Regions from separate parts of the Pseudonocardia aurantiaca genome, predicted to be linked through region 3. Evidence: riboswitches for the same ligand, from Rfam matches in the RefSeq annotation. Region 3 holds a riboswitch; each other region holds the start of a gene.
What was found. A riboswitch is a leader RNA that binds a small molecule or an ion and turns the genes downstream of it on or off. The one in region 3 is predicted to bind thiamine pyrophosphate.
Positions count from the first base shown of each region.

Region 1: linked by a shared signal. The riboswitch ahead of thiO (glycine oxidase ThiO) and the one ahead of ABD143_RS23235 (ABC transporter substrate-binding protein) in region 3 are both predicted to bind thiamine pyrophosphate.
Region 2: linked by a shared signal. The riboswitch ahead of thiC (phosphomethylpyrimidine synthase ThiC) and the one ahead of ABD143_RS23235 (ABC transporter substrate-binding protein) in region 3 are both predicted to bind thiamine pyrophosphate.

Region 1 covers NZ_BAAAJG010000025.1:20,393-26,274, reverse strand. The annotation lists gene ABD143_RS28855 (MFS transporter) at 1-1,257, shown strand, start outside; gene ABD143_RS28850 (VOC family protein) at 1,267-1,431, shown strand; gene thiG (thiazole synthase) at 1,446-2,210, opposite strand; gene thiS (sulfur carrier protein ThiS) at 2,219-2,419, opposite strand; gene thiO (glycine oxidase ThiO) at 2,426-3,556, opposite strand; TPP riboswitch at 3,548-3,655, opposite strand; gene thiE (thiamine phosphate synthase) at 3,744-4,412, shown strand; gene ABD143_RS28825 (hypothetical protein) at 4,497-5,447, opposite strand; gene ABD143_RS28820 (DUF3159 domain-containing protein) at 5,551-5,882, opposite strand, start outside.
Region 2 covers NZ_BAAAJG010000025.1:109,680-115,561, reverse strand. The annotation lists gene ABD143_RS29155 (FecCD family ABC transporter permease) at 1-206, shown strand, start outside; gene ABD143_RS29150 (ABC transporter ATP-binding protein) at 256-1,083, shown strand; gene thiC (phosphomethylpyrimidine synthase ThiC) at 1,127-2,779, opposite strand; TPP riboswitch at 2,774-2,881, opposite strand; gene thiD (bifunctional hydroxymethylpyrimidine kinase/phosphomethylpyrimidine kinase) at 2,911-3,768, opposite strand; gene ABD143_RS29135 (nitroreductase family deazaflavin-dependent oxidoreductase) at 3,945-4,385, shown strand; gene ABD143_RS29130 (Uma2 family endonuclease) at 4,513-5,091, shown strand; gene ABD143_RS29125 (S1 family peptidase) at 5,113-5,882, opposite strand, start outside.
Region 3 covers NZ_BAAAJG010000015.1:212,996-218,877, forward strand. The annotation lists gene ABD143_RS23215 (sugar ABC transporter permease) at 1-502, shown strand, start outside; gene ABD143_RS23220 (ROK family protein) at 499-1,701, shown strand; gene ABD143_RS23225 (hypothetical protein) at 2,323-3,252, shown strand; gene ABD143_RS23230 (hypothetical protein) at 3,287-3,607, opposite strand; TPP riboswitch at 3,910-4,022, shown strand; gene ABD143_RS23235 (ABC transporter substrate-binding protein) at 4,011-5,048, shown strand; gene ABD143_RS23240 (ABC transporter permease) at 5,051-5,830, shown strand; gene ABD143_RS23245 (ABC transporter ATP-binding protein) at 5,823-5,882, shown strand, end outside.

The DNA of each region.
Region 1 (5,882 bases), on a different contig from region 3:
GTCGGGGCCGGGCTGGCCGGCTCGATGGGGCTGCTGATCGGCTGGCGGGCGATGCAGGGCATCGGCGCCGGCGGGCTGCAGGCCCTCGTCCAGGTGGTGATCGCCGCGCTCATTCCGCCGCGCGAACGCGGCCGCTACTCCGGCTACATGGGTGCTGTGCTGGCCGCGGCGACCGTGTCGGGCCCGCTCGTGGGCGGCCTGCTGGTCAACACACCGGCGCTCGGCTGGCGCTGGTGCTTCTTCGTCGGCGTGCCCGTCGGGCTGGTCTCGATGCTGGTGCTGCAGCGCACCCTGCTTGTGCCGACCATCCCGCGGGAGGTGCACCTCGACTACTGGGGAGCCGCGCTCATCGCGGGTGGCGTGTCGGTGCTGCTTGTGTGGGTGTCGCTCGCCGGCGCGCAGTTCGCCTGGGCGTCGCCCACGTCGTTCGTGCTGCTCGCGCTCGGGCTCGCCGCGCTGGCCGCTGCCGTCGTCGTCGAGACGCGGGTGCCGGAGCCGGTTGTGCCGATGTGGCTCTTCCGCGACCGCACCGTCGTGCTGTCGGTGCTCGGCAGCCTCGTGGTCGGGTGCGTGATGTTCGGCGGCTCGGTGTTCCTCGGGCAGTACTTCCAGATCGCCCGCTCCTACGACCCGACGAGCGCCGGCCTGCTCACGCTGCCGCTGATCGGCGGGCTGCTCCTCGCTTCCACGGGGTCCGGCCTGCTGATCACCCGGTACGGCCGCTGGAAGCCCTACATCGTGGCGGGCGCTGTCATGATCACGGCTGGGCTGGCGCTGATGTCCATGGTCGACCACACCACCCCCGTCCTGCGCATCGGGCTGTTCCTCGTGGTGCTCGGGATGGGCCTCGGGATGACGATGCAGAACCTGGTGCTCGCCGTGCAGAACACCGTGGACGTGCGGGACGTGGGCGCCTCGAGCGCGCTCGTCGCGTTCCTGCGGTCGCTCGGCGGCACGGTCGGGGTAACCGTGCTCGGTGTCGTGCTCAGCAGCCGCGTCTCCGCGCTGCTCGGCGGCACGCAGACGGCCCTCGCCGACCTCGCCGCGCTGCCGGCTGCCCAGGCCGCGCACGTGCGGGCCGCCTACGGCGACGCCATCGGCACGGTGTTCGGAATCTCCGCCGTCGCGTCCCTGGTGACGCTGGTGGCGGTGCTGCTCATCCGCGAGGTGCCGCTGCGTACCACGGTCGGGCGCACGGAGCCCGCCAGCGACGGGGTCGTGCTTCCGACCACCGACAGGCTCGTCGAGGCCCGTTAGCGTGCCGTCATGCGCGCACGGCTGAGCGAGATCGTCGTCGACTGCCACGAGCCGGTGAAGCTGGTGCGGTTCTGGGCCGCTCTGCTCGCGACCGAGCCCGTTGACCGGGAGCCGACCTGGTCATACGTCGACCCGCCCGACGCCCCGCGGATCGCGTTCCAGGCCGCTGCCTGATCCCCTGAGCCGGACTACCCGTCGATGTCGGGCGAGGAGGCCTGCGCCCAGTAGCGGCGCGGGATGCGCCCGGCCAGGCGGGCACACCGCCCCGCCTCCACTGCCAGCCGCATCGCGTGGGCCATGCGCTCCGGCTCGCCTGCCCGGGTGACCGCAGTGGCCAGCAGCACGGCGTCGCAGCCCAGCTCCATCGCCTGCGCCGCCTCCGAGGCCGTCCCGATGCCCGCGTCGAGCACCACCGGCACCCCGGCCTGCTCCACGATCATCTCGATGTTGTGCGGGTTGCGGATGCCGAGGCCGGTGCCGATCGGCGAACCGAGCGGCATCACCGCGGCACAGCCGACGCCCTCGAGCTTGCGGGCAAGCACTGGGTCGTCGTTGGTGTAGGGCAGCACCGTGAATCCGTCGTCGACGAGCTGCTCGGCGGCGTCGAGCAGCTCGATCGGGTCGGGCAGCAGCGTCCGCTCGTCGGCCACGACCTCCAGCTTCACGAGGTCGGTATCCAGCGCCTCACGGGCCAGCCGTGCGGTGAGTACGGCCTCAGCGGCCGTACGGCAGCCCGCGGTGTTGGGCAGCACCTCGATGCCCAGTCGCCGCAGCAGATCCAGCACTCCGGTGCCGGTGACCGCGTCGACCCGGCGCATCGCGACTGTGGTGAGGGCCGTGCCGGACGCGACGAGCGCGCGCTCGAGGATCTCCAGGTTCGCGGCCCCGCCAGTGCCCATGATCAGCCTGGACGCCACCTTGTGGCCGCCCACCACGAGAGTCTCGTCGTACATGTGCTCCCTCACCCTCCCTGCACCGCCGTCAGCACCTCCACGCGCGAGCCATCGGTGAGCACGGAGTCCGCCCAGCCGGCCCGCGGCACGACCTCGCCGTCGACGGCGACCGCCACTCCCGTGCTCGGGGCCCCGAGCACGGCGAGCACGTCGGCCACCCGCGCGCCTTCCGCCAGCTCGCGCTGCTCACCGTTGATCCAGACCTGCACGGTCCTTTACCTCCTCGCCAGGGAGAAGCGGGCGGGGTCGGCCGCTTGCACCACCTTGGGAACCGGGTCACCACGCAGCAGCGCCAGCACCGCGTCGGCGGTGACGGGGGCGAGCAGCATGCCGTTGCGGTGGTGGCCGGTGGCGACGAGCAGGCCGTCGGGGCCTGCGGGGCCGACGAGGGGCAGGTTGTCCGGGCTGCCCGGCCGTAGCCCCGCCGCGCTCTCGACCAGCGCGTACTCGGCGATCCCCGGCAGCACTCGCTCAGCGTCGCGCAGCAGGTCGCGCACCCCGCCGACCGTGACCTCGGTGTCGAAGCCGGTCTCGGCCTGCGTGGCGCCGATGACGAGCCCGCCGCCGTCGCGCGGCACGGCGTACACGGGCCGCCCGTCCACGAGGGCCCGGACCGTGCGGCTCGGCGGCGGGAACGCACCCGCCCGGTGGGCCAGCCGCAGGATCTCCCCTTTCACCGGCCGCACGAGCCCCTCGAGACACGGGTGCAGGCGGGCCGAGTGCGCGCCGGCGCAGACGAGCACGACCTGCGAGTCCACCCCGGGTCCGTCCGTGCGCACACCCGTGACACGCGAGCCGTCGTCGAGCACGGCCCTGGCCGCGCGCTCGACGAACCGGGCACCCGCCCGCTCGGCGGCGACACGGAGCGCGGCGAGCAGCACGCGGTTGTCGACGGCGAGGTCGTCGGGCACGGAGAGGCCGCCCCGGACGTCGGGGCCGAGCGCGGGTTCCAGGCGGCGCATCTCGCGGCCGGAGAGCCGCTCGACCGCGCGTCCGAGCTTCCCGAGGTAGGCCGCGAGTGTGTCCAGCTCGGCGCGGTCGCCCGCGCCGGTGGCCACCACGACGGTGCCCTCGGTGCGCAACCCTGCGGGCCGGCCGGCGGCGGCTTCGAGCTCGGCGGCGAACTGCGGCCAGCGGCGCAGGGACTCCTCGCCGAGCTCGAGCAGCTCCTCCTCGCCGGGCCACGCCTCCGTGACCGGGGCGAGCATGCCGCCGGCCACCCAGGATGCGCCCGATGCGGGCGCCGGGTCGAGCACGGTGACCTGGAACCCCGCGGCGGCGGCCCTCCAGGCGCAGGACATGCCGATCACGCCGGCCCCGACCACCGTCAACTGTGAGTTCGTCATCTCCCCGCTCCCTGCGCCGGCATGACCCGGATCAGGTTCGACGGTCGGGATCTGCGGATCCCCTCTCAGCCCCCAGCCGGGGCTCCCGTGCGTCACCTGGCGTTCACAATACGCCCCGCGCGCCGCCCCGCGTAGGGTCGCTCAGCGTGACCGACCTCGCGTGGTCACGGGCCACGAAGGAGGAAACGTGCCAGGACTCGACCGCGACGCCCTGCGGGCGCGGCTCGACGACGCCCGCCTCTACCTGTGTACGGACGCCAGGCGGCGCACCGGTGACCTCGCCGAGTTCGCCGACGCGGCGCTCGCGGGGGGCGTCGACATCGTCCAGCTCCGCGACAAGGGCGGTGACGGACCATTGGAGGCGAAGGCCGAGCTCGCCGCACTGGAGGTGCTGGCCGAGGCGTGCGCGCGGCACGGTGCGCTACTCGCCGTGAACGACCGCGCGGACATCGCGCTCGCCGCCGGGGCCGACGTGCTGCACCTGGGCCAGGACGACCTGCCCGTCGGGTGGGCCCGGAAGATCGTCGGCGACGACGTGGTGGTCGGCCGCTCGTCCCACAGCGCCCAGGAGACCGCGGGCGCGGCCGAGGAGGCGGGGGTGGACTACTTCTGCGTCGGCCCCTGCTGGCCGACTCCGACGAAGCCGTCCCGCCCCGCCCCGGGCCTCGACCTCGTGCGGACGGTGGCAGGCCGGTCGCCGTCACGGCCGTGGTTCGCGATCGGCGGGATCGACCACACGAGAGTCGACGAGGTGCTCGCGGCGGGGGCGGATCGGATCGTCGTGGTGCGGGCGATCACGGAGGCCGAAGACCCCGGAGCAGCCGCAAGGAAATTCAAGACCCGCCTGACGACCTGACCCGTCCCCCAGACGCAAGGAAAGCCACGTTCGTCGCATCTGGCGCAATGAACGTGGCTTTCCTGCGTTCGGGGGTTGGGGTGGTTACTGGCTGCTCGCGCCGCCTCGCGTGCCGGCGCCGCCTGCGCCTCCCTGGCTGCCCGCGCCTCCGGGGACCGGGACCAGCGGGGACCGCGGGGCGCTGCTCTGGGTGCCGTGGTTGCTGTTGCTCTCGGGTGGGTTCTCGCCGTTGCCGTTCCCGAGGCCGGGCAGCTGCTGGGTGGGGCCCGGGTTCCGGGTGGCGCCGGAGTCCGGGGTCGGCGACGGGGTCGGCGCGAGCGTGGGAGCGGTGCTCGGCTCCGCCGGGCTCGACGGCTGCGTGCCCTGGTTGCTCTCGGTCGGGTTCGGCGCCCTGGTCGGCTCGGCGGCAGGGGCCCCGCCGGTCAGCACACGCCCGACGGACGTGCCGGTCTCGCCCGTGGTGAGGGTGGACCCCTTCGCCCATTCCACGCCCGTCACGACGAGCAGCCCGATCGCGAACACGAGCGCGGTGGAGCCTGCGACCCAGAGCCAGGGGCGGCCCCGGCGCCGGGGCTTGGGCTGAATGTCGGGCTCCACCCGCATCCGGACCGTCTCCCCCTCCGGGGCGACCCGCTGCGTGGGGAGGCGCACCTGCGCCTCCGCGACGTCGGTCCGTCGACTCGGGGTGACCTTGACGCGCGCCACGAGGCGGTCTCGGGTGCGGTCCAGCGAGCGCTGGTAGACGACGGTCGCGACGGTGCTGGCCACCGAGCCGAACGCCGCGCCGGTGACTGTGCCCGCCGCACCGAAGAACGAGCCGAGAATCGCCGACGTCGCCGCCGCGCCCGCGCCGGCGATCACCTTGTTGATGGTGAGGTCCGGGGCTCGGGACGCCCCGGGCGCCGCGGTGGGCTCGGTGGGCGCTGTGGGCGCGGTGCTCCCGGTCGGCGGCTCGGGGAGCCGCTGGGTAAGCCGATCGGCCGTGGGCCGGAGAGTCGGGATGGTCGGGGGCTCGTGCGTCGAATACTTCGGCATGGCTCCTGTCTGCGATCACATCCGAGGGCGTGGAGGCTTCCACTTGATCCGACGGTGTACCCACCCGGATTCGTTCCAGACGATCACCTGGTCGTGACCACATTCACGTCGAGGAGGCGGGACGGTCCGCCGGGTCCCTCGGGTGGCGTAACCCGCCGTGCTCCGGAGGAAGGGCGGAGCGCAGGAGCGGCCACGAGATGAAGACGCACAGTCCGACGAGCGGCCACGTGAGGAGCACACGCGCGATGCCGAGCGGGACTATCGCACCGGCCGCGTACAGCGGGAGGAGGGTGGCGAGCCGCACCAGATACTGCGCCACCCACGCCCAGCTGGCCCGCTGGTAGCCGCGCATGAGGTCGGGGTCGCGCCGCCAACGCGTGCGCTGGCCGAGCAGCGTGCCCACGATGATCCCGAGCAGCGGCCACCGGGCGACGA
Region 2 (5,882 bases), on a different contig from region 3:
ACCTGGCCCGGCGGCTGACCCGGGCGCCCGGGCCGAACCTGCTGCCGGCGATGGCGGTGGGTGCGGTGCTACTGGTCGCCGCCGACCAGGTGGCGCAGCGAGCGGTCGCCGGACACCAGCTGCCGGTGGGCGCGCTGACCGGCGTGCTGGGCGGCGGCTATCTGATCTGGCTGCTCGCTACCGAACGCAGGGCGGGCCGGCTGTGACGGCGCCGAGACGGCCGGCACGCCTGGTGACGAGAACGGAGCGACTCCCATGACGACCTGGCGGCTCGGCGGGCACGGCATGACCCTCGCCTACGAGCGGCACACCGTCGCCACGGACCTCACGGTCACCGTGCCGGACCGGTCATTCACCATCATCATCGGCCCGAACGCCTGCGGGAAATCCACGCTGCTGCGGGCGCTGGCCCGGCTGCTGCGGCCGACCGCCGGGGCCGTGCTGCTGGACGGTGCGGACATCCACCGGCGACCGGCCCGCGCCGTCGCCCGTACGCTCGGGCTGCTGCCGCAGTCGTCCGTGGCGCCGGACGGCATCGGCGTCGCCGAGTTGGTCGCCCGCGGCCGCTACCCGCACCAGGGGCTGCTGCGCCAGTGGTCCCGCGAGGACGAGCGGGTGGTCGCCGAGTCGATGGCCGCCACCGGGGTCGCCGACCTGGCCGACCGCCCTGTCGACGAGCTCTCCGGCGGCCAGCGGCAGCGGGTCTGGATCGCGATGGCGCTGGCCCAGCAGACTCCCCTGCTGCTGCTGGACGAGCCGACCACCTACCTGGACATCGCCCATCAGATCGAGGTGCTCGATCTCTGCGCCCGGCTGCACCAGGAGCAGGGCCGCACGCTGGTGGCGGTGCTGCACGACCTCAACCACGCTGCCCGCTACGCGACGCACCTCATCGCGATGCGCGACGGACGGGTGGTGGCCGCAGGCGACCCGCGGGAGATCGTCACCGCCGAGCTGGTGGAGGAGGTGTTCGGGCTGGTATGCCGGGTCATCGACGACCCGGAGACCGGCACTCCCCTGGTCATCCCGGCGGCCCGCCACAGGATCGGCGCAGGCGCCGGGCTCGACCGGGGGCAGGCGTGAGCATCCGGGTCACCCCCGCAAGCCACCTTGCTGCAACCCGACGCTATCCCTCGACCACCGGCAGGTAGACCTTCCCGCCGTTCTCCGCGAACTCCGTCGACTTCTCCGACAATCCGGCCTCGATCGCTTCGATGCTGGTCAGGCCGTGCTTCTCGGCGTAGTCGCGGACGTCCTGGGTGATCCGCATCGAGCAGAACTTCGGCCCGCACATCGAGCAGAAGTGCGCGTTCTTGGCCGGCTCGGCCGGGAGCGTCTCGTCGTGGAACGCCAGCGCTGTGTCCGGGTCGAGCGACAGGTGGAACTGGTCGAGCCAGCGGAACTCGAAGCGCGCCGCCGACAGCGCGTCGTCACGGGCCTGGGCGCGTGGGTGCTCCTTGGCCAGGTCGGCGGCGTGCGCGGCGATCTTGTAGGTGATCACGCCCGTCTTGACGTCGTCGCGGTCCGGCAGGCCGAGGTGCTCCTTCGGCGTGACGTAGCAGAGCATGGCCGTACCGCGCGCGGCGATGGTGGCGGCCCCGATGGCGCTGGTGATGTGGTCGTAGCCGGGCGCGATGTCCGTGGCGAGCGGGCCGAGCGTGTAGAACGGCGCCTCGCCGCACCATTCCTCCTCCAGCCGCACGTTCTCCGCGATCTTGTGGAGCGGAACGTGGCCGGGGCCCTCGATCATCACCTGCACGTCACGGGAGCGGGCGATCGCCGTCAGCTCCCCGAGCGTGCGCAGCTCGGCGAGCTGGGCGTCGTCGTTGGCGTCGGCGATCGAGCCGGGCCGCAACCCGTCGCCGAGGGAGAACGTGACGTCGTAGGTGCGCAGGATGTCGCAGAGCTCCGCGAAGTGCGTGTAGAGGAACGACTCACGGTGGTGCGCGAGGCACCACGCCGCCATGATCGACCCGCCGCGGGACACGATCCCCGTGACCCGCTTCGCGGTGAGCGGGACATACCGCAGCAGCACGCCCGCGTGCACCGTCATGTAGTCGACGCCCTGCTCGCACTGCTCCACCACGGTGTCGCGGTAGACGTCCCATGAGAGCTTCGTGGGGTCGCCCTTCACCTTCTCCAGCGCCTGGTAGATCGGGACCGTGCCGATGGGCACCGGCGAGTTGCGCAGGATCCACTCGCGGGTCTCGTGGATGTTCGCGCCGGTGGAGAGGTCCATGACGGTGTCGGCGCCCCAGCGGGTGGCCCACACCATCTTCTCCACCTCTTCCTCGATCGAGGAGGTCACGGCGGAGTTGCCGAGGTTGGCGTTGATCTTCACGAGGAACGAGCGCCCGATCACCATCGGCTCGGCCTCCGGGTGGTTCCGGTTGGCCGGGATCACCGCCCGGCCGCACGCGACCTCGGAGCGCACCAGCTCCGCGTCCACGCCCTCCCGGACCGCGATGAACCGCATCTCCGGCGTGATCATCCCGGACCTGGCCCATGCCAGCTGGGTGGCCGCGCCCGCCACCGGTTCCCGAGCGTCGATCCACGGCGTGCGCAGCGGGGGCAGCCCCGCGCGGACGTCCACCACAGCGTTCTCGTCCGAGTAGGGCCCCGAGGTGTCATAGACGTCGTGGTGCTCGCCGTTGCTGAGCTCGATCCGGCGGACCGGGACGCGCAGACCATCCGGGCCGTCCAGGTACGCCTTGCGCGAGCCCCGGATGGGACCCGTGGTGACCTGGGGCGCGACCGAACGGTCGTCGAGTGCCGTCATATCGGCTTTCCTTCCTACGCCGGCATTACCCGGACAGGTTCTGCGGTCGGCGGTGCTCCGCCCTCTCAGCCCGTTGCATCACGAGCTCCCGCGTATTCCAGTTGTGCTCACCGGCCGGGACGGCCGGGAGATCAGGGGGTGGGCTCCTCCCACCACGGCCGCACCGTCCAGAGCGGCGAGACCGGTCCGTGGCCGGCGCCGAGCGGGTAGGAGTGCCGGACGGCCTCCACGATGTACCGCTTCGCGAACGCCACTGCGTCGGGCACGCTCATCCCGCGCGCCAGCCCGGAGGCGGCGGCCGAGGCCATGTTGTCGCCTCCGCCGTGGGTGTTGCCGGTGTCGAAGCGCGGGCCGGACAGCTCGGTGAACGTGTGGCCGTCGTACAGGAGGTCGACGCACCACTCGGTGTCCTCGCGCAGGTGGCCGCCCTTGACCAGCACGTACTTCGAGCCGAAGCCGTGCATCACCTTGGCGGCGTCGTACTGCGCTTCGCGGTCGTGCACGTCGACTCCGGCCAGCAGCCGCACCTCGTCGAGGTTCGGGGTGATCAGGGTGGCCCGCGGGAACAGCAGGCCGCGGTAGGCCTCGAGCGCGTCCTCGGCGAGCAATGGGTCACCGTGCATCGACGCCGCGACCGGGTCGACCACGAACGGAATGGGGCCGTCGCCGCCGATCCCCACCCCGTCGCACGCGCCCACGATGGCCTGGATGATCGGGGTGCTGGCGAGCATGCCGGTCTTCGCGGCGTCCAGCCCGATGTCGGTGGCGACCGTCTCGATCTGGGCCGCGACGGTCTCGGGCGGGAGCGCGTGGAAACCGGACACGCCGAGCGAGTTCTGCACGGTGACGGCCGTGACCGCCACACAGCCGTGGACGCCGCACGCCGCCAGTGCGCGCAGGTCGGCGGCCACACCGGCGCCGCCGCCAGAGTCGGTGCCCGCAATCGTCATGACACGGGGCGGAGTCGTGCCCACCGTGGGTTCTCCCATTTCGCCTCCCTACGCCGGAATTACCCGGACAGGTTCATGCGGTCGGCGGCGCCAGCCACCCTCTCAGCCCGCTCGCTGCGAGCTCCCGCGTACCGGTCACCGTAACCCGGCCCCCGGTCGCCGCGCCACCACGTCGGGCGGGAAGAGGAGCCGGCTTTGCGGCGTTGGATCGGGACATGCCACTTGACGGTGAGTACGAGCTGAGCCCAGAGGGCTGGGTTCGCGAGCAGACCGAGAAGATCTTCGAGACCGGCACGACCGAGAGCGTCGACATCAAGGGCCGCGCGGTCATCCTGCTGACCACGCGCGGCGTGAAGAGCGGCAAGCTGCGCAAGGTGCCGCTGATGCGCGTGGAGCACGACGGGCTGTACGCGATCGTCGCGTCGCTCGGTGGGGCGCCGAAGCACCCGGTCTGGTACTACAACGTCAAGGCCGAGCCGCACGTCGAACTGCAGGACGGCACGGTCACCAGGGACTTCCGGGCCCGCGAGGTCACGGGCGACGAGAAGGCCGACTGGTGGAAGCGCGCGGTGGCCGCTTACCCGGACTACGCCGACTACCAGAAGAAGACCGACCGGCAGATCCCCGTGTTCGTCCTGGAGCCGGTTTCCAGCTGATCGCGCCGCGCCGGCTGCCGGGCGATCCTGCCCGGCAGCCGACTGAGCACGGGATCGTTCCCACGGCGTGGCTGCGAGGATCGTCGGTGGCACGTGCCACCCTCGGCGATGACGTGAGGATGTTGCCGTGACGATCCAGCCGGTCGCCCCGCGCCATCTGCTGACCGTGGCCGAGTACCTCGAGATCCGTGAGATCGAACTCGGCTACAGCGAGCTCGTGCAAGGCCGACTGCTCATGACCCTGAGTCCGGCTGCCGACCACAACAGAGCTGCCTTCGAGCTGGGGGTTGCGCTGCGCGGCCAGCTACCGCCCGAGTTCGAGGTCCTCCTCGACATGGACGTCGACCTCCAACTCGCCCCTGCGGACGCGCCGGGCACCGTCCGGCGGCCCGACGTGATCGTCGCGTCCCGGGAGGCGCGGCTGCGCACCCGCCGTGACGGCGGGGTCATCCGGGCGTCCGAGGTGCTCGTGGTGGTCGAAGTGCTGTCCCCCGGTTCGCGGCGCACGGACCACGTCCACAAACGCGGCGAGTACGCCGACGCGGGCATCGCGCACTACTGGATCCTCGACGTGTCGGAGCCCGTCTCGCTGCTGGCCTGTCACCTCGCCGGCGAGTTCGGCTACGCCGATGCGGGCGCCGTGACCGGCTCCTTCTCCGCAGCCGAGCCGTTCCCGGCCAAGATCGACCTCGACGCACTCCTCTGAGCCGGCGCTGCCGGCGGCCACTCATCCGTGCTCGTCCAGCGCGGCCAGGTAGGCGCGCAGTACCGAGGCGGAGATGTGCGGGGCGTCGCCCCGCGACCGCCTCGACGCGTGCTGCAGGTAGGTCACCGCCGCGACGCGGAGCGCGCCCCGCTCCCTGACCAGCAGCGGTCCTCCCGAGTTGCCTGGCTGGATCCGCCACGGCGACCACAACTCGGCCTGCCCAGCCCGCCGGGCCAGCCGGCCGATGCCGATCACGGGCACCGGCATCGGGTTAGCGGGCCACACGAGCCGCGGTATCCCGCCGAGCGGGTAGCCGACCGACAGCACGGCCTCGTCGCCGTCTGCGGCCGTCGAGATCGGCAGCGGCGCAACGGCGAGCCCGCGGGAGTCGATGCGGACGACCCTCAGGTCGGTCTCCTCGGCCAGCGCCGATCGCTCCTCGCGGCTGAGCCCTGGCACCGCGTCGGCCAGCAGTTCCGCGAACCGCACCGGGTTCGGACGCGGCAGCGGGATCGCCCGGCGGACCGTCCCCGCGATCCCGGCGCGCGCCGTGCGCGACTTCCGGAACAGGTGCTCGTTCGTCACCAGGTCCGCGGTGGTGCCGTCGTCCCGGATCAGGAACCCGGTGCCGCGGCCCGACGAGGACTGCAGGCTGACCACCGCGTCGATCTCGGGCGGCGGGTTCCCACCCAACTCGACGGCCTGCAGCGCCGTACGCGGCCAGCCGCGCAGCCGGAACCGGCCGGACACCGCCACGGATGCGGACCCGATACCACGGGTCGCCGGGCCCA
Region 3 (5,882 bases):
CGGCCAGGTCGCCATCGCCGGTGTGCCGTACGTGGTGCCGATCGTGCTCGTGCTGCTCGTGGCGGGCACGTACGTGCTCGACCGCACGCGCTTCGGCCGGCACGTCTACGCCGTGGGCGGCAACCGCGAAGCGGCGCGCCGGGCCGGCATCAACGTGGTGCGCATCCGGGCTGCGGTGTTCGTCATCTCGGCCGCGTTCGCGGCGGTCGGCGCGATCGTCTACTCGTCGAAGGTCGGCTCGGTGTCGCCGAGCGCCGGTGGCGGCAACACGCTGCTCTTCGCTGTCGGAGCCGCGGTCATCGGCGGCACGTCGCTGTTCGGTGGCCGTGGGCGGATCAGCAACGCGGTGATCGGTGGCGCCGTGCTCGCCACCGTGAACAACGGCCTCGGCCTGCTCGGCCAGCCCGCGTCGGTCGTGTTCCTCGTCAACGGTGTCGTGCTGCTGATGGCGGCCGGCGTGGACGTGCTCTCCCGGCGGCGCTCGGCGGTCGCCGGCAGGTGAGTCGCACCTGGGGGGGTGAGGGTGGCGGCGGTTCGCCCGCCGCCACCGCGGGCGCCCGGCCCGACGAGGCCCGGCGGCACAACCGTGCCGCCCTGCTGCGCAGGCTGCACGTGGAGGGGCCCTGCACGCGGGCGACCCTCGCGTCCGAGTTGGGCCTCAACCGCAGCACGATCAAGGCCGTCGTCGACGGGCTGGCGGAAGCCGGGGTCGTCACCGAGGCGGTGCCAACCCAGCGCAACGGGGCCGGTCGGCCCTCGCTCATGGTGCTCCCCGAGCCGTCCTCCGCCGTCGTACTGGCCGTTGACGTGCGTGTCGAGCAGGTCGCGATGTCGATGGTCGGCATCGGCGGGCAGGTGCTCGGCAGGCACAGCTGGAACCTCCACCACCGCACCCGCACGCCGGGCGAGGTGATCACCCACGTCGCCGAGTCGGCCCAGCTGCTCTCCGATGAGCTCGCGGTCACCGCACTCGGCGCCGGGGTGTCCGTGCCGGGTGTGGTGCGGCGCGACGACGGGTTCGTGCACGAGGCACCCAACCTCGGCTGGAAGGACATCGCGCTCGGCACGCGCCTGGCGTCGGTGCTGCGGATGCCGGTGCAGGTGGCCAACGACGCCGAGCTGGGCGCGCTCGCCGAGCACGTCCGGGGCGACGCCCGCGGCGTCGACGACCTCGTGTACATCTCCGCCGACCGCGGCGTCGGCGGCGGGGTGATCGCGGGCGGGCGACCGCTGCGCGGCACCCGCGGGTACGTCGGCGAGATCGGGCACATCATGGTGCGGCCCGGCGGGCGGCCCTGCTACTGCGGCTCCCGGGGGTGCTGGGAGACCGAGGTGGGGGAGGCCGCGGTCTGCCGGGCGCTGGGCCTGCCGGAGACCACCCCGCGCGGGGTGGTCGTGGCCGAGCTGCGATCGCTCGCCACGGCCCCGCTGCCCGGCCCGCTCGACGAGTTCGCCGACTGGCTCGGCACGGGGCTCGTCACAGTGGTGAACGTGATGGCCCCCGAGCTGGTGGTGCTCGGCGACCTCTTCACCGCGCTCCCACCCGCCGTCGTCGACCACGTGCGGGCCGTCGTGCACGAGCGCAGCCTGGTGAGCCGCGCGGTCGGCGGCACGCGGATCGTCACCAGCCCGCTGGGCCGGGACGCCAAGGTGGTGGGCGCGGCCGAGCTGGCGTTCGAGCCGGTGCTGGGCGCGGTCTGACTGCGGCTGCTCACTCGTCATGGGGGCGGCGTCGAAGGATCGAGCGCAGTCTCCGCAGTCCCGGCCGGAGACCCGGGAACGTGGTGGTGGGTTCCCGGTGCAACGACGTCGGTCCCTCGAGCCTCACCGCGCAGGCCGGGCAGGGTCTGCCGCTCGGCTCGCTCATGGGGGCCGGGGTGATCAGCCGGCCGCAGACCGCACGAACCAGATGACCGTCCAAGCGGTTCGCCGCGTGGACGTCGAACACCTGGTGGGTGAGCCCGGCGCCGAACTGTTCGGTGACGGGGGTCGCGTAATGCCAGTACACGACTCAGCCCGCCGCCTGCTGAGATGCCTGCGCGCGTCGGGCCCGGATCGCGCAGTCGTGAAGCCTGCACGGCCACCGCAGGCGGCCAGTCTGCGCCCCGCCCGAGCAGACCCTGCACCGCCCGGTGCCGTCGTCGATCGGATCAGTGTCCGCCGTTGCCACGTCTGTGCCCTTCCACGGAGCGGGTCTCTCACGTCGGGGTTGCGCCCCAGACGCTGTGCACAGATTCGGGCGAGCGCGGGCTGGTGAACATCCCGTAGCAAGGCGAACCCTTTTGGTGACTCCGCCTCCGGCCGGGAGTAGCGTTTCCGGCCATGACGGCCCGGTCGGCCCGCCGCCAGGAACAGCTCGAACGAGCCGCATCCCTCCGGGCCGAAGGTCGCACGTGGATCGCGATCGGTACCGCGCTCCAGGACCGCTACGGCCTCAAGGCGCTGGTCGCCATGCGCCTCGCCCACGGGTGGGGACAGGCAGACGCAGCCGCGGCATGGACCGCTGCGTGGCCCGATGATCCGAAGAACTTCAAGACGTTCTCGTCCTGGGAGAACTGGCCCGGCCCCACCGGGCACGCACCGTCCCTCGCCGTGCTCGATCGCCTCGCCCAGCTCTACCAGTGCAACGTGGCCGATCTTCTTTCTCGTTGGGGTGAGCACCGGTCTGCGGACGACTACGAGTCAGCCGAGGCAGGGGACGCCGAGTCGGGAACGCTGGCGTGGCAGGTCGGTCACCTCGAACTCGACGAGTTGTCCCGCAGCATGGATCACTGGGCTGAGCGCCTGCCCAGAGAGCAGCGGCGCGCGTTGCTCCTCAAGCTGAGCACCGCCACAGCGGTGGCCGCGGGCCGGTCCAGCACAACTCCAGTGGCGGCAATGGGAACTGGCCCGAAGCCGTCCGAGCTGGCCGGGCTCTGGCGCAGCAGCTATCGCTTCTTCAGCACCGGCCGTGCCGAGGAGTTCGAGGGCAGCCACCGGGTCCGCTTGCGTTCCGAGGGAGACCGGTTGACCGGACGGAGCGAGCCGAACGGCACCGGAATGATCGAGCTGGACCTGCGGACCGACGGCCTGCTCGTCACCGGCTCGTGGACCGAACGAACGGCCACCGACGGCTACTACCGAGGAGCGGTGTACCACGGGATCATGCAGCTCGTGCTCGACCCGGCAGGCCGCTCGATGACCGGCCGATGGCTTGGCCCGGACAAGGAGTTCGCCATCAACTCCGGCGACTGGATGTTGACCCGCGCTTGACCGGGGCCCGGCCGGATCTCGCTGGTACCGCCCCTCAGCGGCGCCGCACCTCCAGGCCGACGTCGCGGCCGCTCACCGAGGTCAGGGTCACCGCCAGCCCGCCGACCACCCCGGTCTGGCCGACGGCCAGCCGCGCCTGCTCGCCGCGCGCCGAGACCGTCACGTTGGCCGGCTCGATCGGCGCCACCCGCAGGCTCCGCTCGAAGGTGCCGAACTCGACGTCGACGGTCTGCTCGCCGGTGAGGCTGATCGTGCAGCTGCTGCCCGAGCAGCGGCTGGAGCGGGACGATCCGGTGCACGCCGTCGCGGCGAGCAGGGCGGACAGGGCGATCAGGATGATCAGGACACGACGCACGGGGGAGTGCTCGGCGCCGACGCCGCGGGCGTTTCACGGCCCGACCCGGGGGACGATGCTCGGGCGGGCCTGAACTCCCACCAGGCTCTGCACACACGGACGCGTCCAGTTGCGGCGCCCTGCCCGTGAGGTTCGCACCAGAGCTGTTGATCTTGCTTCTAACAGCTCTGATGTTCATCTCACGGGCGTCCCGGTGCGCATGTGTGTGCAGAGCCTGGGTGCCGGACCATCCGCTGGAGCTCCCGGGGCTGCCAAGCGTGGCGGTGGCTGCGTGGCACGTGCCGAAGTGAAGGTCTATCCTTTTCCCGACCCGCGGGAGCCCTCGTTCCGAGGCTGAGAGGGCGGCAGGACCGGCCGCCGACCGTTCGAACCTGACCCGGTTAATTCCGGCGTAGGGAGGAACATGAGTTCCCTTCGTGTACCCCGCGTACTGGCCGTCCTAGGCGCCGTCCTGGCGTTCGTGCTCGCCGGCTGCTCCGCGGGCGGGACCGGTAACGGCGGAGGCGCGGGCCGGCCGATCCGCGTCGCCCTCGACTGGACGCCCAACACCAACCACACCGGGCTGTTCGTCGCGCAGCAGGAGGGCTGGTTCCGCCAGGCCGGGCTGGACGTGCAGTTCCTCCCGTACAACAACACCTCGCCGGACACGCTCGTCTCGTCCGGAGCGGCCGACTTCGGCATCTCCTTCCAGGACTCGTTCACCTTCTCCAAGGCCGCCGGTGCGGACATCACGTCGGTGATGGCCGTGCTGCAACACTGGGCCACGGAGATCGCCGTCCGCGCCGACCGCACCGACATCACCTCACCGCGCGACCTCGACGGCAAGACCTACGGCGGGTTCGGCGCGGCCTACGAGGGGCCGAAGATGCGGGCCGTCATCAAGGACGCGGGCGGCACCGGCACCTTCTCCACCGTGGTGCTGGGCACGGCGGCCTACGAGGCGCTGTACGCGGGCCAGGTCGACTTCACCGAGCCGTTCGTGGCGTGGGAGGGCATCGAGGCCGGGATGCGCGGGCAGCCGCTCAAGACCTTCGCCTACACCGACTACGGCTTCCCGGACGCCTATAACGTCCTGCTCATCGGCAACAGCCCGTGGCTGCAGGCCAACCCGGACGCCGCGGCGCGGTTCGTGCAGGCCGCGCAGCGCGGCTACCAGCTCGCCGCCGACGACCCCGCCCTTGGCGCGAAACTTCTCACCGACGCGAACCCCGGAGCGTTCACCGAGCCGGAGCTCGTGACACGCAGCCAGGAGATGCTGAGCGCGCAGTTCCTGCGTGACGAGTCGGGGCGCGTCGGCGTGCAGACGCCGGAGAAGTGGGCGGGCTACTCGGGCTGGGTGTTCGACTCCGGGGCCCTCACCGGCCCGGACGGCCGCCCGCTCACCCAGCGGCCCGACTTCTCCACCTGGTTCACCAACGACTACCTCGCCCCGGTCTCCTGACCATGGTGCGGACCCTGCGCCGGGTGGCGCCGCCGCTGCTGCTCGTGGCCGTCGCGCTGGTGGCCTGGCAGTGGTACGTCACGGCTGCCGGGGTGCGGCCGCAGGTGCTGCCCTCGCCTCTGCGGGTGGTGGAGCAGGGCTGGGCGTTCCGCGACCAGATCTGGGCCAACACCGTGCCGACGCTGCAGGTGACCGCCGTCGGGTTCTCGGTGTCGCTGGTGCTCGGCTGGGCACTCGCGATCGCCGTGGACTTCTCCCCGTGGCTGCGGCGCGCGCTCATGCCGCTGCTCGTTGCGTCGCAGACGCTGCCGATCATCGCGATCGCCCCACTGCTGATCATCTGGTTCGGGTTCGGGCTGCTCCCGAAAGTCGTGGTGATCACGCTCGTCACGTTCTTCCCGGTGGCGGTCGGGCTCATCGAGGGGTTCGCGGCCACCGACCGGCAGGCCACCAACCTGCTGCGCAGCATGGGCGCATCCCGCTGGAAGCAGTTCCGCTACGTGCGCCTGCCCGGTGCGCTGCCCCGCTTCTTCACGTCGCTGCGAATCGGCATCACCTACGCCGTGACCGGCGCGATCTTCGCGGAGTACGTCGGCGCGACGGCCGGGCTGGGCATCTTCATGAGCCTGCAGCGCAACTCCTTCCGTACCGACCTGGTGCTCGCCGCGGTCGTCGTGACGGCGCTGCTGTCGGTGGCGCTGTTCGCGCTGACGTACGCGGTGGAACGGCTCGTCGTGCCGTGGCGCACCCGCGAGAGCAACTCGGAGTCGAGCGATGTCTGAGGGAAAGCTGGTCCTCGACGGACTCCACAAGACCTACCCCGGGCTCCCGGTG